One region of the Streptomyces sp. NPDC059909 genome, then DNA from elsewhere that is predicted to be linked to it. Evidence: riboswitches for the same ligand, from Rfam matches in the RefSeq annotation. Region 1 holds a riboswitch; each other region holds the start of a gene.

Region 1 (7,358 bases):
GGTAGCGGCGCCCGGGCGCGTGGCGCCTCCACATCGCCCTGTCGTGTAACACCGTCGCGCACTGTCGGTGCCCCTCGTTAGGGTCGTCGGGTGTCCGACTGGTCCCCGCAGCCGCAACCGGCGGCGCCACACCCCGCCGTCCCGGCGTGCGTCGAACAGCCGCTGTTCGACGCCGTGCCGGCGCGTGCGCAGTGGCGCTACCGGCCCAGCCGCGCCCTCTGGCGCAGCAAGGCCCTGCGCGCCGGGATCCTCGTCACCCTGCTCGCCCTCTCCGGCCTGGTCATCCTCGCGCTGGTGCGCGAGCAGACCGGCACCGAGGGCTTCCTGGTGGGCCTCGGTCTCGCCCTGCTGCCGGTCCCGCTGCTGCTGGCGGCGTTCCGCTGGCTGGACCGCGTCGAGCCGGGCCCCTGGCGGAACCTTCTCTTCGCCTTCGCCTGGGGCGCCTGCGCGGCCGCGCTCGTGGCAATCATCGCGAACTCGTTCGCGACCCAGTGGATAGCCACCGCGACCGCCGATCCGACGTCCGCGGATACGATCGGTGCGACCGTCATCGCCCCGGTCGTGGAGGAGAGCGCGAAGGCTGCGGCCGTCCTGCTTATCTTCCTCTTCCGAAGAGGGGACTTCACGGGGATCGTCGACGGCGTCGTCGTGGCCGGCTTCACCGCGACCGGCTTCGCCTTCACCGAGAACATCCTCTATCTCGGCAACGCCTTCGGTGAGGACCAGGAGTTCGGCCACTCCGGCTTCGCGTCCGTCACCGCGGCGACCTTCTTCGTACGGATCGTGATGTCACCGTTCGCGCATCCGCTCTTCACCGTGCTGACGGGCATCGGCTTCGGCATCGCGGCGATCACGGCACGCCGGAAAAGGTTCCGCAGGACCGCGCTGCCGCTGCTCGGCCTCGCAATGGCGATGGGCATGCACGCGCTGTGGAACGGCTCGGGGGTGTTCGGCCCGTGGGGCTTCTACGCGGTGTACGGGGCGTTCATGGTGCCGGCCTTCGCGCTGCTGACCTGGCTGGCGGTGTGGACCCGGCAGCGTGAGCTCCGTACGGTCGCGGCCCAGCTCCCCGCGTACGCCGCGGCGGGCTGGCTCTCGCCCACCGAGCCGCTCGCCCTCTCGTCCATGCGGGCGCGCACGATGGCCCGCGACGTGGCGGGCCGTGCCCATGGCCCCGCGGCCGCCCGTGCCGTGTCCGAGTACGAGGCCTTCGCGACCTCCCTCGCCTTCCTGCGTCACCGCGCCCACCGCGGCACGGCCGGCCCGGACTTCGTGGCCCGCGAGCAGGAACTGCTCCACCACCTCTGGAAGCGCAAGCACGTCGCCTCCCCGGCCCTGACGTACGCGGCCCAGGCGACGGGCGGGGTCTGGCTGCCGGCGCCCGCGCCGTACCGGGACTACGGGGGCTACAACCCGTACCGGGGGTAGGCCGACAGCCCTGGCGTCGGGGGGGTGCCGCCAGGGCTGCCGGGGTCGTACGAGCACGAGGAGCAGAAGGGGGACGTCGGGACCGGCTGCCCGGATGCGGGCAGCCGGGTTCAGGCGAGGCCGCTGTGAACGTGAACGCCAACGCGAAACGTGCACTCGAGCATCGAGAGTCGTCGGGCGAACCGGAGAACCGGCCACCTGGCCAACCGGCGATTCACTGAGCCGACGACTCGGTGAATCGACCAAGCGATGAAGCGACGCCTCAGATGGTGAGGCCCTTGTCCCGCAGCCACGCCGCCGGGTCCACTCCGTCGCCACCCGCGGTGTGCACCTCCAGGTGCAGGTGCGGGCCGGTGACATTGCCGGTCGCGCCGACGCGGCCGATCGTCTCGCCCGTCGTGACGGTCTGCCCCACGCCGACGGTCATCGACGACAGGTGGCAGTACCAGATCTCGGTGCCGTCCTCGAGCTCCAGGACGATGCGGTAGCCGTACGACCCGGACCAGCCCGCCGACTTGACGGTGCCTCCGTGCACGGCCTTCGCCGGCGTGCCCGTGGGCGCCGCGAAGTCCAGACCGGTGTGGTAGCCGGAGGACCACATCGAGCCGGCCTGGCCGAAGGTCGACGTGATCGTGTACGAGGACGTCGGCAGTGCGTAGCTCGCGGCGAGCTTGGCGAGCCGCTCGGCCTCCGCCTTGCGCGCCGCCTCCTCCTCGGCCAGCCGCTTCGCCTCCGCGGCCTCGGCCTCGGCCGCGGTCTGCTGGGCCTTCGCCTCCGCCGCAGCCTTCTCGGCGGCCGCCTTCTCCGCGGCCGCCTTCGCCTCGGCGTCGGCCTCGGCCTGCTGCTGCTCGGCCTGCTGGAGGATGCGGGCGCGCAGTGCCTCGCCCGCGCCGGTGGCGCTCTCCTCGCCGCCCTTGGCGGACGCCGTGTCGGCGACGGAGAGGGCGGTGAGCGGCGCCTCGTTCCCGTTGCCGTCCTGCTCGTCGGACTCCCCGGAGATCAGGGAGCCCACGCCCGGCAGCGACTTGGCGTCCGGAAGGTTGTCCGTGATGGTGTCGGGAAGGGATATGGAGACCGCGGGCTTGTCCTGCGCGGTGGCCATGCCGCCCGCGCCGACCGCGGCGATGACGCCGACACCGAGGACGGTGGAGCTCCTGGCGAGACCGTTGCGCTGCTTGACAACGCGGTGCCTGCCACGGACCGGCCGGACGGACTCCTCGGTCGGGTTCCACTCCTCCGTCCCGGCGGCGGGGCCCCACTCTGCGGTGGGAACCCACTCGGTGGTGGGCGGCTCTTGGAGGGCAGGCTCGTTGGACGCCACGGAGGCGTGCTCCTTTCCTTCCTTCTCGCCTACCGGGTTAGCTGACGGGTTCGGAGCAGGAAGGTCTCCTACGAGCACCAGGAAGTGCCCGATTCACCCCAATTGGTGGTTCCCCGGTTCCCTTGCGGGATTCGGCGCATGCGCACGGTGCCGTCTCTTGCGACGGCTGGGACGACCGCGCTGCGTTATCGAACGTTAATAGACACCAGGGCCCTATTCCAAGCCGTTCCCACTGATCATTAACGACATTGGCCTGGACTTACCGGCCACAAGAGGGGAGAAACGGGCGAGTTGACCCCACCTCACCCGACCCACACTTTCTGACGGCGCATCAAATGTTATGCGGAGGGCTCTCTTTCGATTACGTTCCGTCGCGATGGGGGACCACCGGCATCGTCCGGCGCCGTTTCGGCCGCCGCTCCTCCGGCCGGCTGACCGCCAGCAGCGCCATGTCGTCCGTCGATGCGCCGCCCGTGTGCCGCAGTACGTCGGCGACGACCGCATCCAGCAGTTCCTCTGGGCCGGGGAAGATCCGGCCGCCCAGCCGTTCGCGCGGATCGTAGAAGACGCCGTGCGCGTCGCGCGCCTCGGACAGCCCGTCCGTGTAGAGCAGCAGCGTGGCCCCCGCCGGGAACGCCGCCTCGTCCACCCGGTCGGGCCAGGTGCCGAGACCGCCCATGCCGAGCGGCAGCGCGGGCACGCTCGGCTCCAGCACGACCAGCATTCCGTCCGTGTGGAGGACGAGCGGCGGCGGATGGCCCCGGTTGACCACCCGCACGTGTCCGTCGCCCCGTGGGATCTCGGCGAGCACGGCGGTGGTGAATCCCTCGAACACATCGAGCCCCGAGCGCCTCGTGCCCTCCCGCCCCAGCGCCCGCTCCAGTCGTTGCGCGACCCCCTCCAGCAAGGGCTCCTGCTCGGCCGCCTCGCGGAACGCCCCGAGCACGATGGCCACCGTCTCCACCGCGTTCAGCCCCTTCCCCCGTACGTCCCCGACCACCAGCCGCACCCCGTAGGGAGTGTCCTGCACGGCGTACAGGTCCCCGCCGATGAACGCGTCCGCCTGCGCCGCCTCGTACCGCGCGGCGATCTGCAGCCCGCCGATCCGCTCGGCGGGCGAGGGCAGCACGGCCCGCTGGGCGGCCTCCGCGACGACGCGTGCGGACGCGAGGCGCGCGCTGCCGCGGCGCACGACCCGGTTGATGAACAGGGCCAGCCCGGCGACGGTGACCACGGTCAGCAGCTCGGTGATGGACGGGATCTCGGTGAAGGTGCCGTTGTACATCTGCAGCCCCGCCTCCGCCGCGATGGCGCCGATGCCGGCCAGCAGGGTGTACCACGGGGAGAAGAAGGGAGCGGCGACCATCGGCGACGCGGCGAAGAGGGGCGATGCCGTGTACGTCGCCGGGGTGGCCAGGTCGAAGAAGATCCCGCCCACGATGAGCAGCACGGGCAGCAACTGGACGATCATGCGGCCGACGTCCCGGCGCGGCGCGCCGCCGGCGCTCTCGTCGACGGTGTTTTCGTCGCCGACGAGGTCCTCGTCGCCTTCGCGTTCGCCTTCGCGTTCGCCTTCGCCTGGTCGCTGCCCCACCGATGGTCTCCTGCCCGGTCCGCCCACGGATGCGGACCTACCGCGCCCCACCCAGGCTGGCCGGAGCCGGGCCGCGCGGCGAATCGCCATCGGCCAACCGGACTACGTCCCGGCCGGTCGGCCGGGCCACAGAGCTGCGGCCACCGGGTCGGCGGGCTGACGGCTGCGTATCGGGGGTGGTCACCAGGGGGCCCTCCTGGTGACCCGATCAGGGGTACGGGCGTGAGTGCGGGCCTCAGTCGTCGCTGAGGTTGCGCTCCGCGTACACCTTCATCGCGTCGCGCACGAACTCAGCCGTGCCCTCGCCGTGCCGGTCGTAGTTCGCCGTGAAGCGCGGGTCGGCGACATACATCTCGCCGAGCCCGATGACGTACGACTTCGTCGGCGTGACCGTCACCGACAGCCACTCGATCTGCCGCTGTGCGATCGCCTGCGCCTCGTCGCTGTCCGGCGCGAGACCGTCCTTGAACGCCTGCCCGAAGTCACGGGCGATCCCGGCCTGCCGGTCCTGGAAGGCCTTCTTCTCCTCCGCGCTGAGCGAGCGCCACCAGCGGTCGCCCTTCTCGTACGCGTCGCGGCCCCAGCGCCGGGTCACCTCCTCCTCGTACTGGGTGTGGTCGAAGCCGTCGAAGACTTCTTCCGCCATGAGTTCCTCTCCTCTCTCCGTGCGGTCGAGAGTGGTCCGCACCGAGGCGATCTGCCGCCCGATGCGCTCCCGCTCCTGCTCCAGCAGCCTCAGATGGGTGCGCAGGGCGGCGGCCGTGTCCCGCTGTCCTTCCAGGACCTGCGCGATGGCCGGCAGCCCGAGCCCCAGCTCGCGCAGCAGCAGAATGCGCTGCAGCCGGATCAGGGCGTCCTGGTCGTAGTAGCGGTAGCCGTTGCTGCCGATCCGGCTCGGCACGAGCAGCCCCAGCTCTCCGTAGTGCCTGAGCGTGCGGCTCGTCGTACCGGCTTTCCTGGCGATTTCCTGGATCGACCACTCCATGCCTTTCACGCTAGAACTTGACGTTGCGTAAAGGTCAAGCGCGGGGTGGCGGAGCCGACAGGGCGACTGGGGGCAGGCAACGGGGTCCAGACACACCGAAGGCCCGGATCCATCAGGATCCGGGCCTTCGGTGTTCAGTAGCGGGGACAGGATTTGAACCTGCGACCTCTGGGTTATGAGCCCAGCGAGCTACCGAGCTGCTCCACCCCGCGTCGGTGAACACCACCTTACGCCATCGGGAGCAAGATCCACTCCAATTGACGATCGTGAGCCGTCCCGAGGCGGTCAGGCACCGTTCCGGGCAGCCCACATCACACCGGTCACCGGCCCTTCACCGGCCACCCGGCCGGGTTCTTGCGCTCGTGTCCCCACGCCGTCCGTGGGCCTACTCGGCGACTTCCGTGCGTTCCCACCACTCGTACACGGGCAGCCGCCCCTCCGGGCTGTCCTCATGGCGCGACGTGACCTTGAAGTGCTCGTAGCCACCGCGGTGCGGGATCTTCAGCTCTTGTCCGGGAGGCGTGATCGGGACGATCTGTCCTGCCAGGTCGTCCGGGCCACCCTCCAGGAGTGCCTTGCTAGTCATACGTCCAGTTTTCCCGGGACTGGTACTCCATGCACCTCATGCGCCTCGTCAGGCCACATCAGGCAACATCAGGCCGGATCGCGTCACAGCCGGTCGAGAAACGCGCACAGATTCGCCCTGGTCCGTTCGATCTGCTCCGCCACCGTGAGCGACTCCTGGAGACGCCCTCCGGGCACCGCCTGCTTCCTGCCGCGTACGTAGAGGGAGCAGTCAAGGTCGGTGCACATGTACAGGCCGACCGAGTTCCCGTCGCGGCCCGCCTGGCCGGTCCTGCGGGCCGTCATGAGCGAGACGCCGTCCCCGGGGTGGGTCGTCAGACACAGTGAGCACATGCTGCGATGCAGATAGCCCCGCTGCCGGGCCGGGAAGCGCAGGGCCACCCCGATGAGCCGGCCGTCCCGCTCGGCGACGACATAGCTGCGGTCGGGCGCGCCGGGATCACGCCACCCCAGGAAGTCCAGGTCGTCCCAGGGGCGCTCCGCGAGATCGCGGGGCACGGCCAGCCGCTTGGCCTCGCCCTTCGAGCAGTTGACGAACGATGCGCGGATGTCCTGTTCGGTCAGTGCCTTCATATCGCCGACGCTAGGCATGCCTAGATATATTAGGCAACAGATTAATAGTCCTAGGCAGAGAGGCGCCCATGGCAGCTCGTGCCGGCCTGACGGCCGACCGGGTGGTGGAAACGGCGGCGGACCTGGCGGACGAGGCGGGCTTCGGCAACGTGACGGTGTCCGCGCTGGCACGCCGCCTCGGCGTCAAGGACGCGAGCCTGTACTCGCACGTCCGGAGCCTGTCGGACCTCCGCACGCGGATCGCGGTGCTCGCCACGGCCGAACTCGCCGACCGCATCACCACGGCCGTCGCGGGCCGCGCCGGAAAGGACGCGCTGACGGCCTTCGCCCAGGCCTACCGCGCCTTCGCCCTCGACCGTCCGGGCCGCTACGCGGCGGCCCAGATCCAGTTCGACCCCGCGGTCGTCGCCGCTTCGCCCGCCCACCGCCGCACCATCGAGACCACGTACGCCATGCTCCGCGCCTACGGCCTCTCCGAACCGGACCTGACCGACGCCGTCCGCCTGCTGCGCAGCACCTTCCACGGCTTCAGCAGCCTCGAGGCGACGGGCGGCTTCGGGGCCCCCCGCGACGTACAGGCGTCCTGGGAGCGGACGGTCGAGGCGCTGCACGTCCTGCTGGAGCACTGGCCGCGCGCGGAAACTCCCCCAACTCGGCCCTGACGTCGGCTCGCACGGGGTCCGGACGTCGAAACCGCCCGGCAGTGCAGCTCTGTTGCCGCCCAAGGCGATGCGATTGCCTTGCGCAGCTCCTATCTTGTCCGCATGAATCCCGAGCCCGAGCCCGCGGCGCCCGTCCCGCCCGCGAACCACGCCGACAGCGCGAACCAGCAGTCCGAGTGGTTCGGACCCGACGGACGCCCCGTCCACAAG
Region 2 (7,358 bases), on a different contig from region 1:
TGTCCAGGAGCGCGACGAGCAGACCCTCGACGAGGTGCAGCCGGTCGCTCTTCTTGCCGCGCCGGAACTCGCTGCGGCGGCGGACGACGTCGAAGCGGTGGTCGAGGTAGACCTCGAGCAGCTCCTTGAGGCCCAGCGTGAGCGGCTGGCCGTCGACCAGCGCCACGTTGTTGATACCGAAGGACTCCTCCATCGGCGTCAGCTTGTACAGCTGCTCCAGGACGGCCTCGGGGATGAAGCCGTTCTTGACCTCGATGACCAGACGCAGTCCGTGCGCACGGTCCGTGAGGTCCTTGACGTCCGCGATGCCCTGCAGCTTCTTCGAACCGACCAGGTCCTTGATCTTCGCGATCACCTTCTCCGGGCCGACCGTGAAGGGCAGCTCGGTGACGACGAGGCCCTTTCGGCGCGCCGTGACGTTCTCCACGGTCACCGTGGCGCGGATCTTGAAGGTGCCGCGGCCCGTCTCGTACGCGTCCTTGATCCCGGACAGGCCCACGATCCGGCCGCCGGTCGGCAGGTCGGGACCGGGCACGTACCGCATCAGCGTCTCGAGGTCGGCGCCCGGGTGCCTGATCAGATGGCGGGCCGCGGCGATGACCTCGCCCAGGTTGTGCGGCGGCATGTTCGTCGCCATGCCGACGGCGATTCCGGAGGCGCCGTTGACCAGCAGGTTCGGGAACGCTGCCGGCAGGGCGACGGGCTCCCGCTCCTGCCCGTCGTAGTTCGGCGAGAAATCGACGGTGTCCTCGTCGATCGACTCGGTCATCAGGCTCGTCGCGTCGGCCATCCGGCACTCGGTGTAACGCATCGCGGCCGGAGGGTCGTCATTGCCCAGGGAGCCGAAGTTGCCGTGGCCGTCGACCAGCGGCAGACGCATCGAGAAGGGCTGGGCCATGCGCACCAGCGCGTCGTAGATCGACGCGTCGCCGTGCGGGTGGAGCTTGCCCATGACCTCGCCGACGACGCGGGCGCACTTCACGTATCCGCGGTCGGGGCGCACCCCCATCTCGTTCATCTGGTACACGATCCGGCGGTGCACGGGCTTCATTCCGTCCCGGGCGTCCGGCAGGGCCCGGGAGTAGATCACCGAGTACGCGTACTCGAGGAAGGAGCCCTGCATTTCGTCGACGACGTCGATGTCGAGGATCCTCTCCTCGAAGTCGTCGGGCGGCGGCGTCTTCGTGCTGCGGCGGGCCATCGCTGCTGCGGCTCCTTCACCAACATGAACCATGAACGTGATCTGACGCGGACCATTGTGGACCGTCCCACCGACAACGCCGACCGCGACCCGGAACACCGGGTGGAAGCTGGGGGAACTTCGCCAGGTTCCGACCGGCTTGCATACAGTGGCAGGACATCCAGCAACGCGATCGAAGGGACTACATGCCCATGGGTCACACGGCCACAGCCCAGGCCGGCTCCGGCGGCCTGACAGCGACCGAGCACCGCCTGGCCAACGGTCTGCGCGTGGTGCTCTCCGAGGACCACCTGACCCCGGTCGCCGCGGTCTGCCTCTGGTACGACGTCGGCTCGCGCCACGAGGTCAAGGGGCGTACGGGCCTGGCTCACCTCTTCGAGCACCTGATGTTCCAGGGCTCCGCGCAGGTGCCGGGCAACGGCCACTTCGAGCTGGTCCAGGGTGCGGGCGGCTCGCTCAACGGCACCACCAGCTTCGAGCGCACCAACTACTTCGAGACCATGCCCGCCCACCAGCTGGAGCTCGCGCTCTGGCTGGAGGCCGACCGCATGGGATCGCTCCTCGCCGCGCTCGACGAGGAGTCCATGGAGAACCAGCGGGACGTCGTCAAGAACGAGCGCCGCCAGCGCTACGACAACGTTCCCTACGGAACGGCCTTCGAGAAGCTGACGGCTCTCGCCTACCCGGAGGGCCACCCCTACCACCACACCCCGATCGGCTCGATGGCCGACCTGGACGCGGCGACGCTGGAGGACGCGCGGAACTTCTTCCGTACGTACTACGCGCCGAACAACGCGGTGCTGTCGGTCGTCGGCGACATCGACCCGGAGGAGGCCCTCGCCTGGATCGAGAAGTACTTCGGCTCCATCCCGACGCATGACGGCAAGCAGCCGCCGCGCGACGGCGCCCTGCCCGAGATCATCGGGGAGCAGCTGCGCGAGGTCGTGGAGGAGGAGGTCCCGGCCCGCGCGCTGATGGCCGCCTACCGCCTTCCGCAGGACGGCACGCGCGAGTGCGACGCCGCCGACCTGGCGCTCACCGTCCTCGGCGGCGGCGAGTCGTCCCGGCTGCACAACCGCCTGGTGCGCCACGACCGCACGGCCGTCGCCGCGGGCTTCGGTCTGCTGCGGCTCGCCGGGGCGCCCTCGCTCGGCTGGCTGGACGTGAAGACGTCCGGCGGGGTCGAGGTGCCCGACATCGAGGCCGCCGTCGACGACGAGCTGGAGCGGTTCGCCGCCGAGGGCCCCACGGCCGAGGAGATGGAGCGCGCCCAGGCCCAGCTGGAGCGCGAGTGGCTCGACCGGCTCGGCACGGTCGCGGGCCGCGCCGACGAACTGTGCCGGTACGCGGTGCTGTTCGGCGACCCCCAGCTGGCGCTCAGCGCCGTCTCGCGGGTCCTCGACGTCACCGCCGAGGAGGTGCAGGCGGTCGCCCAGGCCCGGCTGCGGCCGGACAACCGGGCGGTGCTGGTGTACGAGCCCATCGCGGCCGGCGAGGACGACGCCGCCGACGACAACGACGACGCAGAGGGGGCGGACCAGTGACCGACGCTGCCGTGACCATGGACTTCCACCCGCAGCCGCAGGCGGGCGAGGCCAGGCCGTGGGCCTTCCCCGCCCCCGAGCGCGGTCTGCTCGACAACGGACTGACCGTCCTGCGGTGCCACCGCCCCGGCCAGCAGGTCGTGGCCGTGGAGATCTTCCTCACCGCCCCGCTGGACGCCGAGCCCGAGGGCCTCGACGGCGTTGCCACGATCATGGCCCGGGCGCTCTCCGAGGGCACCGACAAGCACACGGCCGAGGAGTTCGCCGCCGAGCTTGAGCGCTGCGGCGCCACCCTCGACTCGCACGCCGACCACCCCGGCGTCCGTGTCTCCCTCGAGGTGCCCGTCTCCCGGCTCCCCAAGGCGCTCGGCCTGCTCGCCGAGGCCCTGCGCGCGCCGCTCTTCGCCGACAGCGAGGTCGAGCGGCTCGTACGGAACCGGCTGGACGAGATCCCGCACGAGACCGCCAACCCCGCCCGCCGCGCCGCCAAGGAGCTCTCCAAGCAGCTCTTCCCGGCCTCCTCCCGGATGTCCCGCCCCCGCCAGGGCAGCGAGGAGACCGTCGAGCGCATCGACTCCGCGGCCGTCCGGGCCTTCTACGAGGCCCATGTCCGGCCCGCATCGGCCACCGCCGTGGTGGTCGGCGACCTGACCGGCGTCGACCTGGACGCCGTGCTGGCCGACACCCTCGGCGCCTGGACCGGTGGCCAGGCCGGGACCCGTCCCATGCCGCCGATCACCGCCGACGACACGGGCCGCGTCGTCATCGTCGACCGCCCCGGCGCGGTCCAGACGCAGCTCCTCATCGGCCGCGTCGGCCCGGACCGGCACGACCGGGTCTGGCCGGCCCAGGTCCTCGGCACGTACTGCCTCGGCGGCACCCTCACCTCCCGCCTGGACCGCGTCCTGCGCGAGGAGAAGGGGTACACGTACGGGGTCCGGGCCTTCGCCCAGGTCCTGCGCTCCGCCGCCGACGGCACGGGCGCGGCCACGCTCGCCATCAGCGGCTCCGTCGACACCCCGCACACCGGCCCGGCGCTGGACGACCTCTGGAAGGTGCTGCGCACCCTCGCCGCGGAGGGCCTGACGGACGCCGAGCGCGATGTCGCCGTTCAGAACCTGGTGGGTGTGGCCCCGCTGAAGTTCGAGACCGCGGCATCGGTCGCGGGCACGCTGGCCGACCAGGTCGAGCAGCACCTCCCGGACGACTACCAGGCCCAGCTGTACGCGCGCCTGGCCCAGACCGGCACCGTCGAGGCGACGGCCGCGGTCGTCAACGCCTTCCCGGTGGACAGGCTCGTCACGGTGCTCGTCGGCGACGCGTCCGAGATCGAGGAGCCGGTCAAGGCGCTCGGAATCGGTGAAGTGACCGTTGTCACGGGCTGATTGACTGCCGGTCGGCTCCGGCGCACTCGTGGGGCCCCGTTGGCATCGTGCCAACGGGGCCCTTCCGTATGTCCGTTTTGTTGGAGAGGCTGCGCTTCTGCCCTGTGGCATGTACAACAAATCTCTGTGTCCGTTTGGTGATTGAAAGATGTCCGGCTTAGCGTCATCTGCGCTGTCCGCCGGTTGCACCAGCCGCATTCGCGGCATCGGACAGCCATCGCCGAGTCCCCGTCGGGCGCGAGCCCGGGGAGCCGGGGACCCACATGTCCCCTGGGGTGAATCGGACGCCTTCGCACCCGTGCGGAGGGGCCCGTAGGAGACCTTCCTGCTCCGAACCCGTCAGCTAACCCGGTAGGCGAGAAGGAAGGAAAGGATCAGCCACTACATGGCGTTCACCCGTGCCACCGGGAAGCATCGTGGTCCGAGCCGGCTGACGCGCAAGCGCGTGGGTCTCGCCGGCGCCGCGGCCCTCGCCACCACCGGCGTCATCGGAAGCCTCGCCTCCCCGGCGCTCGCCGCCGACACGGAACTCCCCTCCCTCGAGGACACCGGCCTCAACCAGGCCTTCGTCGCCGCCGACACCCTCGCCGAGCAGATCGACGCCCAGGCCGACGCCCAGCAGCGTGAGGCCGACCTGGCCGCGGCCCGCGCGAAGGCCGAGGCCGAGGCGAAGCGCAAGGCGGAAGCCCGCCTCAAGGCGGCCCGCGAGGCCAAGGAGCGGGCCGCCCGCGAGGCCGAGCGCAAGCGCCTGATGTCCTACACGCTCCCGGTCGCCGGCTCGTACATCAGCACCGGCTACCAGGCGGGCGGCGCGGTCTGGTCCTCCGGCGGCCACACCGGCGTCGACTTCCACGCCCCGTCCGGCACTTCGGTCGTCGCCGTCGGCATGGGCACGGTCGTGGAGGCCGGCTGGGGTGGCGCGTACGGCAACAACATCGTGATCAAGATGAAGGACGGCACGTACACCCAGTACGGCCACCTGTCGTCCATCGGCGTCTCGGTCGGCCAGACCGTCACCCCTGGCCAGAAGATCGGTCTGTCCGGGTCCACCGGCAACTCGACGGGGCCGCACCTCCACTTCGAGGCCCGCACGAGCCCCGACTACGGCTCGGACATCGACCCGGTCGCGTATCTGCGCGGCCACGGCGTCCGCGTCTGACACCTGCCTCCGCGGCGTGGGCCCCGGCCCGGTCATGAAGACCGGCCGGGGCTTTCGGCCAGCGTATTCCGGCCAAAAGATATCCATGGATTCCCGTAGGCCATCGGAATTTCCGGCTCACTGCAATAGAGTCACCGAACAGACGTCGCTCGACGGGGTTTCGCGCGGATTAAAGGCGGAGGTTCGGTATGCGCATTCCTGCGCGCTCGGTATGCACGGCGATCCGCGACGACATCGTCTCCGGTGTCTTCGAGCGCGGCAGCCGGCTCACCGAGGAGCAGTTGGCGCGCCGCTACGGCGTCTCACGCGTCCCGGTGCGCGAAGCGCTGCGGACCCTGGAGGCGGAGGGCTTCGTCGTCACCCGCAGGCACGCGGGAGCGTGCGTCGCCGAGCCCACCGAGCAGGAGGCCGCCGATCTGCTGGAGATCCGGATGCTGCTGGAGCCGCTGGGCGCCGCGCGGGCCGCGCAACGGCGCACCGAGGCCCACCTCAAAGTGCTGCGCGGCCTGGTCAGGCTCGGCCAGGAGCGGGCGCGCCGGGGCCAGGGCGAGGACCTGCGCTCGCTCGGGGCCTGGTTCCACGAGACCCTCGTGCAGGCATCCGGCAGCCCCGGCCTCATCGCGCTGCTCACCCAGCTCCGGCACAAGATCGCCTGGATGTACGCCGTCGAGCAGCCCGCCCGGCCGGTGGAGTCCTGGGCCGAGCACGGCGCGATCGTGGACGCGGTGTCGCGCGGCGACGCGGAGCGGGCGCGGGCGCTCACCATGATGCACGCCGAGCGGATGACGGGTGCGCACCGGCTGCGCATTCCGGCGCGCGGGACGGTGAGGACTTCGCAACATGCCGTAAACACGGCGAGCGCCCGCAATTAACAAAAGCGCCGTATACAAAGAGGGGCTATTTCAAACAGCAGAGCCGCAGACCGGTAATTCCCGGTGACTGCGGCTCCGCCGTTTTCCATTCATTTGTGATTGCCGGCCGGGGTGCGGTTCCCGGGTCGACTCCGGCGTACGGCGGGGCGCGACGCCCGGGACCCGGATCCGGCCCGGACCGGGTCAGACGGTCTCGGGAAGCTCCTCGAGACCCTCGGCGACCAGCTTCGCCAGACGGTCGAGGGCGGCGTCGGCGCCGTCCGCGTCCGAAGCGAGCACGATCTCCTGTCCGCCCTCCGCGCCCAGGCCGAGCACCGCGAGCATCGAGGCGGCGTTGACGGGGTTGCCGTCGGCCTTGGCGATCGTCACCGGGATGCCGGAGGCCGTGGCGGCACGGACGAAGATGGAAGCGGGGCGGGCGTGGAGGCCCTCGGCCCAGCCGACATTGACGCGGCGCTCAGCCATGGTGATGCCCTTCAAGTCCTAGCGGTTGTCTAGACCAGTCTCTCATGTGTCCCGCAGTGCTCGGAAACGTCTCGGCCGGTGTCCGGGCACTCGCGGGTGCCCTAAGACTGCACCCGCCCCACGGGCTTCGCGACCGGTGCCCGAGCCGTACTCTTTCCCCATGCAGACCCCGTCGGACCACGCGTACCCCGACCACTGGGAAGCCGACGTGGTGCTGCGCGACGGTGGCACCGCGCGCATCAGGCCCATCACCACCGAGGACGCCGACCGGCTCGTCAGCTTCTACGAGCAGGTCTCGGACGAGTCCAAGTACTACCGCTTCTTCGCGCCGTACCCCCGGCTCTCCGCGAAGGACGTGCGCCGTTTCACGCATCACGACTACGTGGACCGCGTGGGTCTCGCGGCGACGGTCGGCGGCGAGTTCATCGCGACCGTCCGCTACGACCGGATCGACACGCGCGGAATGCCCGCGTCCGCGCCCGCCGACGAGGCGGAGGTCGCCTTCCTGGTACAGGACGCGCACCAGGGGAGGGGAGTCGCGTCCGCGCTCCTCGAGCACATCGCGGCGGTCGCGCGGGAGCGGGGCATCAGGCGCTTCGCGGCGGAGGTGCTGCCCGCGAACGGCAAGATGATCAAGGTCTTCACGGACGCCGGGTACACGCAGAAGCGCAGCTTCGAGGAAGGCTCCGTCCACCTCACGCTGGACCTGGAGCCGACCGCCGAGTCGCTCGC
Region 3 (7,358 bases), on a different contig from region 1:
TCCTCACCGACTGGGGCCTCCCCGGTGAGGCGGAAACGGCCGACACCGTCCGGCTGATCGTCTCCGAACTCGCCACCAACGCCGTGCAGCACACCTTCGGACAGTCGCCCACCTTCACCGTGAACGTCCGGCTCGAGCGCGACGAGCAGCTGCGCATCGGGGTCACCGACAGCCATCCGCGCTGGCCGCAGCGGCTGCCGGCGGCCGTCCAGCAGGACAACGGGCGCGGGATGGTGATCATCCGCTGGCTCACCACCGAGTGCGGGGGAGAGCTCTCCGTGACCCCGACTGCGGAGGGCGGCAAGACCGTCTGGATCGCGCTGCCCTGGACCGCGCCGACCCTCCCATGACGGAGTCCGCCGCTGTGGGCCCCTGTGCCCTGCGGACGGGCTCAGGGTGAGCCCCGTCGGCCCTCGAAGCGCGGGGCCGGGGCGACGTCCCAACGATCAAGCCCCTCCGGCGATTGAGGAGCGGGGCCCGGGGCAGAGCCCCGGCGGGGGCCAGGGGGCGTAGCCACACGAGGGGTCCGGGGTCTTGCCGCAGTGCGGGAACTGGCCCGCGGGCCCGGGCAGGGCCCCGCAGGCGGCAGGGGGTGTCCGGCGTCGCGCGGGCGAATCCCGTGCGGAGCAGGGCGCGCAGCGCCCGACTCGTAGCCCGCTGCACCTGTGCCGGACGGCGCGGCCGTGCTGCATCGCATCCTGCTGCCGGCCACGATCGTGCTCGCGCTGGTCCGGTTCCCGCTCGTGGCGCTGCTCGTGTACCGGCTGGGCCGGTGGCTGCGCCGCCCGCGTACTGCACGGACCGTGGAGGGGGGTCAGCGGCGGTGCACTCACCGCCCTCGGCCTGACCCTGGTGACCGCTCCTCCCGACCATTGAGCCTCCGCCGGACGGCCCAGGGCAGCACGGCCCAGAGCCCGGCGCAGACGAGCAGCGTCGCGGCAGCGGCCACGATCCCTTCCGGCGTGCCGTGCACGACGTCGACGACCAGCAGCACCGCGGAGGTCAGCGCCAGGGCGAGCACCGCCATGCCGATGCCGGCCAGCCGTGACGAGACCAGCACGATCTCCTCCTTGGCGCCTCTGCGGAAGAGACCGCGGTGCAGTGCGGCGGGCGCGGTGAAGAGCGCCGCGGCCACCACGGCGAGTAGCAGTGTAGTCACGTACGTGCCGCGCTGGAACGAGTCGAGGCTGGGGAACCTGGCCGTGAAGGCCAGGGTGAGGAGGAAGGCGAACAGGATCTGCACGCCCGTCTGGATGACCCGCAGCTCCTGCAGCAGCTCGATGAAGTTGCGGTCGGCGCGCTCCGCCTCGGTCTCACGGCGCGCGGCGGCGTCATGCGGGTCGTTGCGCTGTGCGTCGTCGTTCCGCCCCGCGTCGTTGTTCCGCGGGGCGCCGGGGCTCTCGTCGTCGGGCATACCGTACGAGTAGCCCGTGCCCCGCGGAACATGCCACCGACTGGTCCGACCGGCTGACCCCGGCCGGTCAGCGGACGCGTCCGTACCGGACGCTCTTGGTCCAGATCTTGCTCAGCTTCACGACGGAGCCGGTCTTGGGGGAGTGCCAGATCCTCCCGCCGCCCGCGTAGATGCCGACGTGGTACACGTATCCGCCGGAGCGGAAGAACACCAGGTCACCGACCTGCCGGCGGGAGGCCGAGATGTGGCGGGTGCGGTTGTACTGGGCCTGCGCCGTGCGCGGCAGCCTCTTTCCCGCCTTCTTGTACGAGTAGAGCGTGAGTCCCGAGCAGTCGAACCGGTACGGGCCCGTGGCCCCCCACCGGTACGGCGCGCCCCTCTTGGACGCGGCCACCTTGAGGGCCTTCAGCGCGTGGGCCGACGCCGCGTGGGCCTCCGAAGCGCCGCCAGGGACCAGCAGGGAGCCGCCGACGGCGGCGAGAGTGAGAGCCGAGACGGCACCCGTCCGGGAGAGCAGGGACGGACAATGTGTCTGCGCAGTCATGCGCAACCCTTCGTCAGCCGCCTGTGAAGGATGACCTGTCGGGTTCGGACCTGCGAAGACGCCCGGCCGCCGCAGCGGCTTCACCCCGAGGACCGGCCACGGTGGGCGGCCGGACCGTACTGCTCGGGTCCTCCACTCCTGCCGAAGCACTCATGTCGACCAGGCATCCGGTGCGGCGGCAGGACTCGGCGTCCGCCCGGACCGCCCCGCCGCGGTGGCGGGGGCTTGTCGTCCCAGGGATCTTGACGCACGAACTGCCCGATTTCCGAGTCGAAACGACGATATGTGAGGCTCCTCACCACTGATCCAATCGAGTGGACCAAGCCGTTCGGCCCATCACGAGTGGTCGCATGACGAGCGCTGTACCAGCAACGGAACGCGCCATTCAGCCAGATGGCCCATCCCGCCGCGCAACTTGTCGCGCACAAAAGTTGAAGCCGCGACTACTCCGGATGGGCGACACCCACTCGTACGTCCCTGGCCCTCCCGTGGCGCGTTCCGTACCGGCGCGGGGCCGCCCCGCTCAACTCACAGACTCCGGCGGGACCGTGATTCGCGCGGTCCTCCGCTCCCCGTCCAACACCCGCAGGGCGCGGGCCAATGTGGGTGCGTGCAGCTCGCTCTCGCCTCGGGCGTGCATCAGCGCGAGGGCGTCCCGCAGGGCGATCGCCCGTGCGGCCAGGGCCTGGGCGGCGCGGAGGGCGCCGTACGTGTGGGCCCCCCTGGCCGGATTGATCCGTCCCAGCTGGTCGACGACTTCGAGATAGCGGTCGATGAACTCGCTCTCGGCGCGGGTCAGTGCGGGCAGCGGGGGCAGTTCCGGAGGCAGCACGGGCCGGTTCACCGTTCCCCGTGCGAAGCGGCCGACGTCTTGCGGTTCTTGACGATGTGATCGACCAGGCCGTACTCCTTCGCCCCGGCCGCGTCGAACACAGTGTCGCGTTCGATGTCGGCGGCGATACGTTCGGCGCTCCGGCCCGTGTGGCGCACCAGCATGGCGGAGATCTGGTCGCGCAGCCGCAGCAACTCCTGTGCCTGGATGCCGAGATCCGTCGGCTGACCCTGGAGGGGCTCGGGGAGGGCGGGCTGCTGGACGAAGACCCGGGCGCCGGGCAGGGCCATCCGTTTGCCGGGCGTGCCGGCGGCGAGCAGTACGGCGGCGGTGGAGGCGGCCTGGCCCAGGCACGTCGTCGCAACGTCGCAGGTCACCACCTGCATCGTGTCGTAGACCGACGTCATCGCGCTGATGGGGCCGCCGGGGGAGTTGATGTAGAGGTTGATGTCCTGGTCGGGGGCGGCGTACTCGAGGTACAGGAACTGGGCGATGACGTCGTTGGCCGAGGTGTCGTCGACGGTCGTGCCGAGAAAGATGATCCGCTCCTCCAGCAGCTTCGAGTACGGGTCGAGCGTGCGGAGGCCTGCGCTGGTGCGCTCGGTGAGCTCCGGCAGAACGTAGCGGGCGGAAGGTCGGTGCATGGCGTACCTCTCCTCGTGCGCGAATCTCTGTAAAAAATGTACAGGACGTACAGGCCGTTATGATGGGGAGCATGTTCTACGGCCTGAGGAGAGTTGCCAGGTCAGGGGCGGTTCTGCTCGCTCGCTGAGAGCGAACATCTCACGGTTTCTCACGTTGGGGTCTGTCGCGCCTCCTCACCGACGCCCAGAAGAGCGTTCAGATGGATCACGGCCTCGCCCATATCGGCGGCCGTCGGGTGGACGTACACGCGCTTCGTGAAGCTCGCGTTCGTGTGCCCGGCCCCACGCGGCGAGGATCGTGTCAGAGACCCCGTTCGTCGCCAGGAACGTCAGGCACGAGTGCCGGGCGTCGTACAGGCGCACCTTCCGCAGGCCGAGCTTCGCCATCAGCGAGTAGGCGTGCTCCCGCAGCTGGCGCGTGCTCATGGCCTGCCCGAGCAGGTCGACGAACACGTACCCCGACTCCAGGTAGTACGAGCCCATCGCGGCCCGCTCGGCCTCCTGCACCACCTGCGACTGCAGCAGGGCCAGGCGCACCGGCTCGGGCAGCGGGAGCGTCCGCTCCCCGGCCTCGGACTTGGTGTCCTTCTCCAGCACCCGGATGTTGCCGATCATCGTTCGCGTGTTCGCCACGTCGAGCGTGCCCGCGGTGAAGTCGATGTCGTCCCACCGCAGCCCGGCGACCTCCGCCGGCCGCAGCCCCATCAAGCCGAGCAGCAGCGGGGCGAACAGGCGGTCGTCGCGGATGCCGACGACGAACTGCTGCACCTCGCTGACGTTCCACGGCTTCGCCCGCTGGTTCTCCCGCTTGTCGGCCTTCCGGGCCATGCGAGGCACCGTGACGTACTCGGCCACGTTCCGGGCCACGAGGCGCTTGCGTACGGCCAGTCGCAGCGCGGCCCGCAGGCGGCCGAGGACGCCGTCAGCGGTCGTCGTCCGCAGCCCGGTGCCCTTCTCCCCGCCGCGCCGCCGTGCGCCGACAAGCAGCCAGGACACGAAGTCCTCTACGTGGTCCTCGGTGAGCTCCTGGAGCCGGATATGCCCGAGGTGCTCGTACACGTGCACCAGGGCGTTGCGGTAGCCGACGAGCGTGGACTCCTCCACCTCGATCCGCTTGTGCTCCATGTACAGGTCGAGCAGGCCTCCCACGGTCATCTTGCTGGGGAGGATCAGCTGCCCGGTACGCCGTTCGTGCTGCAGCCGTGCAAGCTCAGCCTTGGCCTCCGCCTTGGTATCGCGGGTCACGGTCAGCTGCTTGCGCTTCCCGTCCGCGTCGCGGCCCACGTCGATGACGAACCGATAGCGGGTCGACCCGTCCCGCAGCGTTACCTTCTTGATCGGATCAGCCATCACTGCCACCCTCGGGTGGCTCGATGAGTCCCTGCTCGCGCAGCCACTTGTCGATCGGGACCCCCGCCTCGCGCAGTTGGGCGTGGATCGTGGCGACGTCCCTGCTCAGCGGGCGCAGCCACTGCGGCAGGCCATACAGCTGATGCTCGAGCATCTGGGTCTGCTCCTTGCCTGCGGTGAGCTTGAGCGGCCGCTCACCGTGCGCCCAGCGCCACGCGTCGGCCGCGGACATGGTGCCGGCCCCGGTGACCTCGACAGGGTCCGTCGGCTCGTCGGTGAGCGGCAGCAGTAGCGACGATGGCGACACGCCGAACACGCTGGCCAGCGCTGCCAGGTCATCCGCCGTTACCACCCGCTCGCCCTTCTCCATGCGAGTAATCCCCGAAGCGGGGATGAGGCGGCCGGCCTTCTCAAGGGCTGCCGAGAGCTGGCGGGTGGTCACCCCCGTGCGCTTTCGGAGCCGCTCCAGGTTGCTGGCGACGGTCCTGCCGGTGGGGCCCACCTCGATCGCGCGGCGGCCGCGCTGCTGCTGAGTCATGGGAAGCAGCGTAAGCAACAAGGGAGCCCTTGTATGCCCGCTCTTTTCCGCTACCATCTGCGTCATGGTGCCATCTAACAGCAGATGGTGCTAACGTGCAACACATGCTCCGAGAAAGAGGGAAGCGTGATCACGTGTCCGACGAACTGCTGACGCCCGTGCAGATCGAAGACGAGTACGGACTGCCCCGGCAGACGCTCGCCAATTGGCGATGGTCCGGAATCGGCCCTGCCTACATCAAGACCAGCAGCACGCGGGCTGGCCGCGTGATGTATCGCCGGTCTGCCTTCGAGGCGTGGCTGGCCGCGCAAACCGTTCCGGCTGGCGTCGCATGAGGACCAAGCCAGTTCCGACGCTCGCAGAGGTCCGCAAGTGGCCGGCCACCGTCGGCGTCCCCGACGCCGCCCGCGCGCTCGGCATCAACAAGGCCCACCTCTACGAACTGGTGAAGCGCGGCGAGGCGCCCGTCCGGGTTCTGCCCCTCGGATCCCGCCAGCGAGTCATCACGGCCTCGCTGGTCGCGGTCCTGGAAGGCGCCTAACCACAGCGGCCCCCAGCAGGACGGCAATCCCGCTGGAGGCCTCACCCGATCCCAGCAACGCCGAAGCCCCGGGCTCATTCGCTCGCCAGCGACCCAGGGCTTCAACGACAGAAACGGATAGCGCCATGATGGCACAGCCCCCCGACGCAGCAAGGGTGACCCCGGCAGCGCTCTTCGAAGAGGCCGAACTCGACCCCCGCGTCCACCTCATCTACAAGCGCTTCGGAGACGTCCTCCGCGTCGCCTACGACCCGATGCAGACCACCCGCGCGAAGGCCGAGGGCCTGCTCACCGCCTTCCACGGCCAGTACGCCGACGCCCGCGTCGCCGCCATAACCGAACTCGGCCGCACGATCATCGCCGACCTCCCGGTGGATGAGGACCCCGTCCGCATCACGACGGACGCCAACAGGCGCGTCACCGTCGTGTTCGACGACCGCCGCATCAGCCCGGACCAGCTGCTCGATCTCATGGCGAAGGCCCGCGCGTGACCGGCCGCACCATCAGCCGCCACCCCGCCACGGCTCCGGCCGGGCGGGGCGGCCCGCGCCCGTCACCCATCGCGTACTGCCGCGCGTACGCCGCCCGCGGAGCCTTCGGCCGCTACTGGGTCCTCGTCGTCGAGAACTGCCCCCTGTGCGGCCAGGGCCACACCCACGGCGGCGGCGACCAGCTGCGCCCCTCCTACGGCCACCGCGCCGCGCACTGCGCCGACGGCCGCCTCGGCGGCTACTGGCTCGAACCCGCACCGGGGGACAAGTGACCCCGCTCGACGGCGCCCTGTGGCTCGTACGCCACGGCTTCGCCGTCTTCCCCACCGACCACCCCGGGTTGGAGCAGTGCGCCGGCATCGGCCGCGGCCACAACCCCGCCACATGCGAGGACCGCGGCAAACATCCCTGCGCGGCGTTCACCCGCGCTCATACCCTCGACGAGGACCAGGTGAAGCGGACGTTCGGTGGGGAGCTGCGCAACGTCGGCGTGGCCATCGGGGCCTGTGCCCCGGGCCCGGGCGGCGCGCGGCTCCTTGTCGTCGACAGCGACCGGCCCGGAGCCATCGAGGACACCGCCGCCGCGTACGGCTACCGGCACACCGCGACCATGCGCGTCACCACCGCCAAGGGCGCCCATGACTACTACTGGGCGCCCGCCGCGCTGGAGCTCGGCAACGGGCTCGGGCAGCTGCGCGGCAAGTTCGACGGCGACGTACGCGGCAGCCGCGGCTACGTCATCGGGCCCGGCTCCGTACACGCCACCGGCGTCATCTACGAACTCGACGACCCGGAGCAGCCCCCGGTGCCCGCGCCGGCCTGGCTGCTCACCGCGCTTCAGGCACCCACGACCGCGACCGTGCCCCAGCCTCGGCCGGGTAGAGCACGCGACCGCCAGCACGACGGCTCCCTCGCGGGCCTGATCCGCACCGTACTGGGCGCCCACCCGGGCAACCGCAATTCCGCCCTCTACTGGGCGGCCAACCGAGCCTTCGAGCAGGCGC
Region 4 (7,358 bases), on a different contig from region 1:
GTCGGTGCCGGGCCGGATGATGTCGTTGCCGCCCGCGCAGAAGGTCACCAGGTCGGGGGTGAGTTCCTTCGCACGCGGGACCTGTTCGGCCACGATCTGGTCGAGCAGGCGGCCGCGTACGGCGAGATTGGCGTAGCGGAAGGTGTGTTCCGGTACGCGGTCGTCGAGCAGGACCGCGAGGCGATCCGCCCAGCCCACGAACTGACCCTCGGGTCCGGGGTCTCCGACGCCCTCGGTGAAACTGTCACCGATCGCCGCGTACGACCCGAATGCACCATTTGTTCTTGATCTCGAATCGTCTGCCACGTCGAGACATCATTCACGGCGTGAAGTGACCTACGCCACCGTAGGGAGGGGTTGACGAGGCGTGAGATAAACCACCTGGTCAGTTTCCCGGCCGACGGGAATACGGCGGCACACACGCGTCCGCCGTCCCCCTGGGTCAGGTCGGGGAACGGCGGACTCTGCTGACGTTACGTCAGGTTCACAGGGAGACACCGTGCTGGCGGAGGTACGCCAGCGGGTCGATGTCCGAGCCGTAGTTCGGGGTGGTGCGGATCTCGAAGTGCAGGTGCGGCCCGGTGGAGTTGCCGGTGGAGCCGGAGAGGCCGATCTGCTGCCCGCCGCTCACGCTCTCGCCGGACGAGACCGCGAGGGAGGAGAGGTGGGCGTACTGCGAGTACGTGCCATCGTTGTGCCGGATGACGACCTGGTTGCCGTACGCGCCGGCCCAGCCGGCCGAGACGACGGTGCCGGCGCCGACGGCCTTGACGGAGGTGCCGGTGGCAGCGGCGAAGTCGACACCGGTGTGGTAGCCGCTGGACCACATGGCCCCGGCGGTGCGGTAGGCGGTGGTGATGCTCGCGTCGACGGGGGCCGCGAAGTAGTCGGAGAGGCTGCGCTGCGGGGCGGCGGCCGGGGCAGCGGCGGGCGCTTTGGCGGCTGCGGAGCCGGACTCGGCGCGGGCCTGCGTGCGCTCGGCCTTCGCGGGAGCCTCGGCCTTGGCCGGAACCTCGGCCCGCACCTTCGTCTTCGCCTCCGCGGGAGCCTCGGCCTTGGCCGGAACCTCGGCCCGCACCTTCGTCTTCGCCTCCGCGGGAGCCTCGACCTTGGCCGGAGCCTCGGCCGGGGCCTTCGCCTGGGCCTTGGCGCCGATGGTGAGCTTGAGGCCCGGGTGGATCAGCGACGGGTTCTCGCCGACGGCCGCGCGGTTGTCCGCGTACAGCTTCTTCCAGCCGCCGTCGATGTCCTGCTCCACGGCGATCTTGGACAGGTAGTCGCCCACCACGACCGTGTAGGTCTTGGCGGCCTTCCCCGCCTTCGGCGTCTGCGGGGCGGCCTTCTGGGCGACGGTGGCGACATGCTCGCGGGTCACGGTGGGCGCGGACGCCTCCGCGGCGTGTGCACCTGCGGCGCCGATGAGCGGGACTGCGATGGCGGCGCCACCCGTGCCCGCGGCGACGAATCCGCGCGTGATCGGGTTGGTCCTCGGACGGCGATGCTTGCCCTTGGGCATGGCGAATTCCTCTCCGGCGCCTACGAGGTGAGCTGTCGGGTTCGGGCTGGAGATGCCCGGTCGCGCTTGCACGCGACTTGACCCCTAGCCGTCCGGAACTCCGGACCGGCGAACTACCTGGGTCCCCCGCTCCTGCCACGCGTGGGGTGGGTGCGTATTCCGGTCGGCGGCAGGATTAGGCGGTCCGACCGGATTGCGGCGACCGTAAGCGAGCAAATCGGCGGGTACAAGCCTCCCCATTGACCCGACATTCACCCAGTCCCTGGCAAGAGGGACTTCCCGGTCACCCTCCGTCGATCGGGGATCCCTGATTTCCTTACCCGCAAGGGGAATTGATGACGGGACACGGCAACAGACCGTCACGAATATGATCCCGCTCACGCAACGACGCCCATCTCCCTGGCAATCGGGGCGTGTTCTGCTAAAGCATTTGAATTCGGACAGAAGCCCCATTAAAGGCATATGACGAGCCAGGTCCGACTTAGCAAACGGAAGGGTCAGATCCGGCCGATCCGACGCCTCAGCCGCAGCACGACCGCATCGAGATCACCGCGCAGCCCCGTGTCCATTCCGTGATGCAGCAGCACCGCACCCCGGTACGCCGTCTCCGTGTCCAGGCACTCGTACGCCGCCGCCGGATCGAGCCCCCGCAGCCTGATCGCGGGCGGCCGCTCTCCGTAGTGCTGAGCCTGCAGCCACGCCAGGACGACGATCTCGTCGCCGCGTATGTACTGCACGGCGCTCAGCCCGCCCTCCGGCGGCCGCAGCCGGTGGAGCGCGCCGTGCTGCACGACCGGCCTGATCTTCTTGTAGAGAGCCACCCAGCCGCGGGCCTCGGTCAGCTCGTCCTCGCTCCATCGCGTGAGGTCGCCCCCGACGCCCAGCACCCCGGCCATCGCGCTGACGAAACGGAACCGCAGGGAGCTGTTGAGCTGCACATTAGGGCTGTCCGTCACCCAGGCCGCCAAGGTGGGCGCGGTAAAGATCACTGTCGGCGTTGACCATCTCCGGCTCGACCCAGATCCCGAACCGCATGCCCAGCGCGTGCACTTCCTCGGCGAGCGGCTTCAGCCCCTGCGGGAAGCGGTCCGGGTTCGGCGTCCAGTCGCCGAGCCCCGCCCGGTCGCTGGTGCGCTTCCCGAACCAGGCGTCGTCCACCACGAAGAGCTCGACCCCGATCCCGGCGGCCCGGCGCGCCAGGGCCCGCTGCTGCTCCTCCGAGATGTCGAAGCCGGTGGCCTCCCAGGAGTTGTAGAGGACCGGCCGGGAGGCCCGCGCGTCCGGAATCACATGCGCCAGCTGCCAGGCGTGCCAGGCGCGGCTGGCACCGCCGAAGCCCTTGTCGGTCCACAGCCCGGCGAAGACGGGTGAGGTGTATGTCTCACCGGGCGCGAGGAGCAGCAGCCCGGAGTCGTCGTAGCCGGCGCCGCCGCTGATCTGCACCTGGCCGTCGGGCAGGTGCTGTACGGCGATCCGCCATGATCCCGACCAGCCGAGGGCGCAGCCGTACACCTCCCCCGTCTCCTCCGTGGCCTCTCCGTCGTCGACGGCGGCCCAGGGGAGGTGCTGGTGGCCGGTGTGCCCGCGGCGCGACCCGAGCACCTTCTCTCCGTACGTGAGCTCCGACCGTACGAGCCGGGACTCGGCCGCCCAGCGGCCGTGCAGCTGGGAGAGCCGGCGCCGGTCGCGGGAGGGCAGCGTCCATACGGCGGCGTCGGCGCGCAGCAGCTCCAGGGCCGGCCCCTCCCCCGCGTGCGCCACCGTGACCCAGCGCTCGACCACGTCGGAGTCGTCCCGCATCCGGTAGTGCAGGGTCAGCGCGAGGCCGTGCAGGGGGTCGTCGAAGCGCAGCCGCAGCTCGTCACCGTCCACCTGTGCGTCGTCGTAGCGCCATTCGGTGCCGCGCGCCGCTTCCGTGCGTACGGAGAGGGCGGGCCGTACGAACCGGGGGCCGCCCTCGACCGGATACTCCTCGTGGCCGTCGAGCTGCGACTCGAACGGCCAGTAGGGCGGGAGGGGCCGGGCCGCCAGGGCCTCGGCGTCGGCCGGTCCGATCCGGGGCCCCCAGTGCAGATGCAGGAGCTCGTCGCGGTCGGTGATGTGGAGCGCGTAGCTGCTCGTGCGCCCGGACAGCACCCAGATTCGCCCCTTGCCGACCGGCTCGATCATCCCAACCCCCCAGATTCGCACAGGTCCGAACATCATCGGTCGAACCCGCCCTGGAGGCAACGCTCTTGCCCCGACCACCAAGATGATTGCCTGAGGAATCGATGTCGTAGGGTCGGGAGCGCGCCATCGTCGGCGAGCAGTGCCGACCGCAGACACGGAGGAGCCCCCGTGACGCAGCAGCTGCCCCAGCCCCCGTCGACCGAACCCGAGCTCGCCGGGGTGCGCAACTTCCGGGACGTGGGCGGACTGCCGACCGTCGACGGGCGCCGGGTGCAGTACGGACGGCTCTTCCGCAGCGGCCACCTCGCGCACGCCACCGAGAGCGACGCCGCTTTCCTCTCGTCCCTCGGGCTCCACACGGTCTTCGACTTCCGCAACGCCGCCGACCACAAGCTGGAGGGCCCCGACGTCGAGCTGCCCGGCGTGCGGAACCTCAACATCCCGCTCAGCGACCCCGCCGACGGCGCCGAGTTCTGGAAGATGGTCCGCGACGGCGACCTCGCCCAGCTCAGGTCGATCCTCGCCGACGGCAAGGCGGCCGGCCGGATGTCCGCCTCGTACCGAATGATCATCAAGGAGCGGACGGCCGAGCACAGCCGGGTGCTGCACGCGCTGGCGGAAGACAGCGTTCCGGCGCTGATGCACTGTGCGGCGGGCAAGGACCGCGCGGGACTGTCGATCGCGGTCTCGCTGCTGGCGGTGGGCGTCGAGCGTGATGCGATCGAGGCCGACTACCTCAAGTCGAACGACCCGCACCGCCGCTACAAGGTGCGCCGCAGCGACTCCTCCCCCGCGGGGATGTCGCCGGAGGTCATGGAGCTGCTCAGCCCGCTCTTCGACGCCCGCGCCGAGTATCTGGCGGCGGCGTTCGACACGATCGAGGAGACCTGGGGCGGCACCGAGCGTTATCTCTCCGAGGGCCTCGGGATCTCGCCCGAGACGCGTGAGCGGCTGCGCGAGCGGCTGCTGGACGGCTCGGTCTGAGACCCCGCCGGGCGGTGGGTCACTGGCCGCCCACGCTGAACAGCAGGTAGAGGAAGGCCGCGAAGAGGTGGCCCGCCACCAGGTAGGCGAAGAGCCGGACGATCAACCCGACGGGGAACTTCTGCTCCTGGTTCGCGTCCGGGCGCGACGACGGCTTGTCCTGCATGGCGGTCTCCTCAGGCGTGCGGGTGTGCGTGCGGGTCGGGGCTCTGCAGCAGGGTGTGGACGAAGAGCAACTCGGCGCCGTCCTGCGTGGCGGCACCGATCCGGTGCGGGGTGAGCGAGTCGAAGTGGGCGCCGTCCCCGGGTCCGAGCTCGTGCACGGTGTCGCCGAGGCCGAGCCGCAGCCGCCCTTCGAGGACGTAGAGCCACTCCTCGCCGGGATGGACCCGGACCAGATCCCCCTGCGTCCCGTACGGGACACGCACGCGCAGGGCCTGCATGGCGCGCCCGCGGCCGCCGGCCTGCCGGTACGTCCAGCCGTCGGCCTCGGCCGGACCCATCCGGCCGCCCCGGATGATCGCGTCGCGCTCCGCCGGCAGCTCGCCGAGGAGCTCGGAGACCGTCGTACCGTAGATCCTGGCGAGGGCGAGGAGCATCGGCAGCGAGGGCTGCCGGTTGCCGGTCTCCAGCCGGGAGAGATGGGCGGGCGAGAGGCCCGCCCGCTGGGCGGCGGCCTCCAGGGTGAGGCCGCCGCGGCGGCGCAGTTCGCGCAGCCGGGGTGCGACGTCGGGGAGCTCGTCCGCCGCCGCTGCGGCGGCCGGGCCGACCGGGTGTCCTGGGGGAAGGCTCATGCCTCCATTGGGCCAGGATTTTTCCTCTGGGGCAAATTGCTTGCCCTAGAGGCAAAAGTGCTCACGCCAGGGCGCCGACGCCGTCGGAGCGACGGGCGGTGGGTCTCAGGGGCCGGCGACGCTCATCGCTTGGCGGGCTCAGCGGTTGGCGACGGCCTGCTTGACGAGCGTCTTGCCGAAGTCCCACATCAGCCCACTGCCGCCGTGGGCGTCGTCCATCACGGCGGTGAAGGCCTCGACGAAGCGGTCGACCTCCGGCTCGCCGATGATCAGCGGCGGAATCAGCTTGATCACTTCCAGATGGTCGCCGGAGACCTGGGTGAGGATGCGGTGCCGCTGCAGCAGCGGTACGACCACCATCTGCGCGAACAGTCCCTTGCGGGCGGCCTGCAGCATGGTCCATCGGCTGCGCAGCTTCAGGGACGACGGCCTGCCGAATTCGATCCCGATCATCAGCCCGCGCCCGCGGACGTCCCGCAGCAGCTCGTAGCGGTCGGCGAGCGCCGCGAGCCGCGTCCGGAGCAGGTCCCCGGTCGCCCGCGCGTTCGCGACGATCTGCTCGTCCTCCAGCACCGACAGGACCGCGAGCCCGGCGGCCATCGCCTGTGCGTTGGAGCCGAAGCTCGCCGAGTGCACCAGCACCCTGTCCATCGACGAGTAGACCTTCTTGAAGATCCAGTCCTTGCCCAGGGTGGCACCGACCGGCACGTAGCCGCCCGAGAGGGCCTTCGCGACACACACCAGATCGGGCTCCACGCCGTCCTCGTGCTGGTACGCGTAGAAGTCGCCGGTCCTGCCGAGGCCGGTCTGCACCTCGTCGGCGATGAGCAGCGCCTTGTGGCTGTGCAGCAGCTCCTGGGCCGCTCGGAGGAAGCCGGGCGGCGCCTCGAGCACGCCCTTGCCCTGGATGGGCTCCACGACGAAGCCCGCCACGTCCCCGCGCTTCAGCTCGCGCTCCAGTGCCGCCAGATCGCCCAGCTCGATCGCTGTGTCGGGCAGCAGCGGGGCGAAGCCGTCCCGGAATCCCGCCTCGCCGTTGACCGAGAGCGAGCCCGTGGTGAGCCCGTGGAAGGCGTGCGTGCAGTACAGGACCCGGGGCTTCCCCGTTGCGTACCGGGCGAACTTGAGGGCCGTCTCGACCGCTTCCGTACCGCTGTTGCCGAAGAAGACCCGGTCCAGGTGCGGGCTGTGGGCCAGGAGCTTCTCGGCGAGCAGCCCGGGCAGGGGCGCGCAGTCGAAGCGGGTGAGGTCGGCGAGCGAGGCGTCGAGGACGTCGTGGAGGGCCTTGCGGACGACGGGGTGGTGCCTGCCGAGGCCCATGACGCCGAAGCCGGCGAGCATGTCGAGGTAGTCGTTGCCGTCGGCGTCCCAGAAGTAGGCGCCCTCTCCGCGCTCGTAGACCTTGTCGAAGCCGATGGTGCGGAGCATGCGCGGCAGCTGGTGGTTGAGGTGTCTCGTGTGCAGCTCGTACCGTTCGCCGCCGCGCTCCGCGAGCAGCCGCCCGAGGTCGAACTCCTTGCTCATGGCCCGTACTCCTTGGGCTCGTCGGTGTGCGTGCGGCGGGCCAGGGCGGCGCTGATCCGTCCGGCGATCTCCACCGGTGTCAGGCCGATGTCCGCCAGCACCTCGCCGCGCTTCGCGTGCGCGAGGAACTGCTCGGGGATGCCGAACGTACGCAGCGGTACGTCCACGTCGGCGTCCCGCAGCGACTGTCCGACAGCCGCACCGACCCCGCCCGCCCGGCTGTTGTCCTCGACGACGGCGACCAGGCGGTGCCGCTCGGCGAGCGGGGCGAGCTGTTCGTCGACGGGTTTGACCCAGCGCGGGTCGACCACGGTGCAGCGCAGTCCGCGGGCCTCCAGCAGATCGGCGGTCTGCAGGCACACGGACGCGAG

The links. A riboswitch is a leader RNA that binds a small molecule or an ion and turns the genes downstream of it on or off. The one in region 1 is predicted to bind cyclic di-AMP.
Region 2: linked by a shared signal. The riboswitch ahead of ACFV9O_RS15785 (M23 family metallopeptidase) and the one ahead of ACFV9O_RS24370 (M23 family metallopeptidase) in region 1 are both predicted to bind cyclic di-AMP.
Region 3: linked by a shared signal. The riboswitch ahead of ACFV9O_RS21885 (C40 family peptidase) and the one ahead of ACFV9O_RS24370 (M23 family metallopeptidase) in region 1 are both predicted to bind cyclic di-AMP.
Region 4: linked by a shared signal. The riboswitch ahead of ACFV9O_RS27170 (peptidoglycan DD-metalloendopeptidase family protein) and the one ahead of ACFV9O_RS24370 (M23 family metallopeptidase) in region 1 are both predicted to bind cyclic di-AMP.

The regions. Positions count from the first base shown of each region.
Region 1 is NZ_JBHWKX010000037.1:49,031-56,388, reverse strand. It holds gene trmB (tRNA (guanosine(46)-N7)-methyltransferase TrmB) at 1-5, shown strand, start outside; gene ACFV9O_RS24375 (PrsW family intramembrane metalloprotease) at 91-1,428, shown strand; gene ACFV9O_RS24370 (M23 family metallopeptidase) at 1,691-2,749, opposite strand; cyclic di-AMP (ydaO/yuaA leader) riboswitch at 2,761-2,896, opposite strand; gene ACFV9O_RS24365 (PP2C family protein-serine/threonine phosphatase) at 3,111-4,220, opposite strand; gene ACFV9O_RS24360 (TipAS antibiotic-recognition domain-containing protein) at 4,579-5,328, opposite strand; tRNA gene ACFV9O_RS24355 (tRNA-Met) at 5,467-5,540, opposite strand; gene ACFV9O_RS24350 (DUF5988 family protein) at 5,714-5,914, opposite strand; gene ACFV9O_RS24345 (FBP domain-containing protein) at 5,998-6,486, opposite strand; gene ACFV9O_RS24340 (TetR/AcrR family transcriptional regulator) at 6,555-7,148, shown strand; gene ACFV9O_RS24335 (leucine-rich repeat domain-containing protein) at 7,251-7,358, shown strand, end outside.
Region 2 is NZ_JBHWKX010000019.1:77,588-84,945, forward strand. It holds gene ACFV9O_RS15770 (DNA topoisomerase (ATP-hydrolyzing) subunit A) at 1-1,201, opposite strand, end outside; gene ACFV9O_RS15775 (M16 family metallopeptidase) at 1,393-2,745, shown strand; gene ACFV9O_RS15780 (M16 family metallopeptidase) at 2,742-4,130, shown strand; cyclic di-AMP (ydaO/yuaA leader) riboswitch at 4,339-4,502, shown strand; gene ACFV9O_RS15785 (M23 family metallopeptidase) at 4,516-5,289, shown strand; gene ACFV9O_RS15790 (GntR family transcriptional regulator) at 5,478-6,161, shown strand; gene ACFV9O_RS15795 (HPr family phosphocarrier protein) at 6,345-6,626, opposite strand; gene ACFV9O_RS15800 (GNAT family N-acetyltransferase) at 6,787-7,358, shown strand, end outside.
Region 3 is NZ_JBHWKX010000031.1:79,451-86,808, reverse strand. It holds gene ACFV9O_RS21900 (ATP-binding protein) at 1-350, shown strand, start outside; partial or broken gene ACFV9O_RS21895 (LysE family translocator) at 693-876, shown strand; gene ACFV9O_RS21890 (DUF6328 family protein) at 830-1,414, opposite strand; gene ACFV9O_RS21885 (C40 family peptidase) at 1,482-1,958, opposite strand; cyclic di-AMP (ydaO/yuaA leader) riboswitch at 1,962-2,117, opposite strand; gene ACFV9O_RS21880 (hypothetical protein) at 2,482-2,790, opposite strand; gene ACFV9O_RS21875 (ATP-dependent Clp protease proteolytic subunit) at 2,799-3,434, opposite strand; gene xerC (tyrosine recombinase XerC) at 3,609-4,784, opposite strand; gene ACFV9O_RS21865 (helix-turn-helix domain-containing protein) at 4,777-5,322, opposite strand; gene ACFV9O_RS21860 (helix-turn-helix transcriptional regulator) at 5,457-5,657, shown strand; gene ACFV9O_RS21855 (DNA-binding protein) at 5,654-5,863, shown strand; gene ACFV9O_RS21850 (hypothetical protein) at 5,989-6,354, shown strand; gene ACFV9O_RS21845 (hypothetical protein) at 6,351-6,626, shown strand; gene ACFV9O_RS21840 (bifunctional DNA primase/polymerase) at 6,623-7,358, shown strand, end outside.
Region 4 is NZ_JBHWKX010000047.1:791-8,148, forward strand. It holds gene ACFV9O_RS27165 (SGNH/GDSL hydrolase family protein) at 1-306, opposite strand, end outside; gene ACFV9O_RS27170 (peptidoglycan DD-metalloendopeptidase family protein) at 485-1,516, opposite strand; cyclic di-AMP (ydaO/yuaA leader) riboswitch at 1,521-1,675, opposite strand; partial or broken gene ACFV9O_RS27175 (alpha-galactosidase) at 2,014-3,685, opposite strand; gene ACFV9O_RS27180 (tyrosine-protein phosphatase) at 3,854-4,669, shown strand; gene ACFV9O_RS27185 (DUF6126 family protein) at 4,689-4,835, opposite strand; gene ACFV9O_RS27190 (helix-turn-helix domain-containing protein) at 4,846-5,463, opposite strand; gene ACFV9O_RS27195 (aspartate aminotransferase family protein) at 5,602-6,987, opposite strand; gene dxs (1-deoxy-D-xylulose-5-phosphate synthase) at 6,984-7,358, opposite strand, start outside.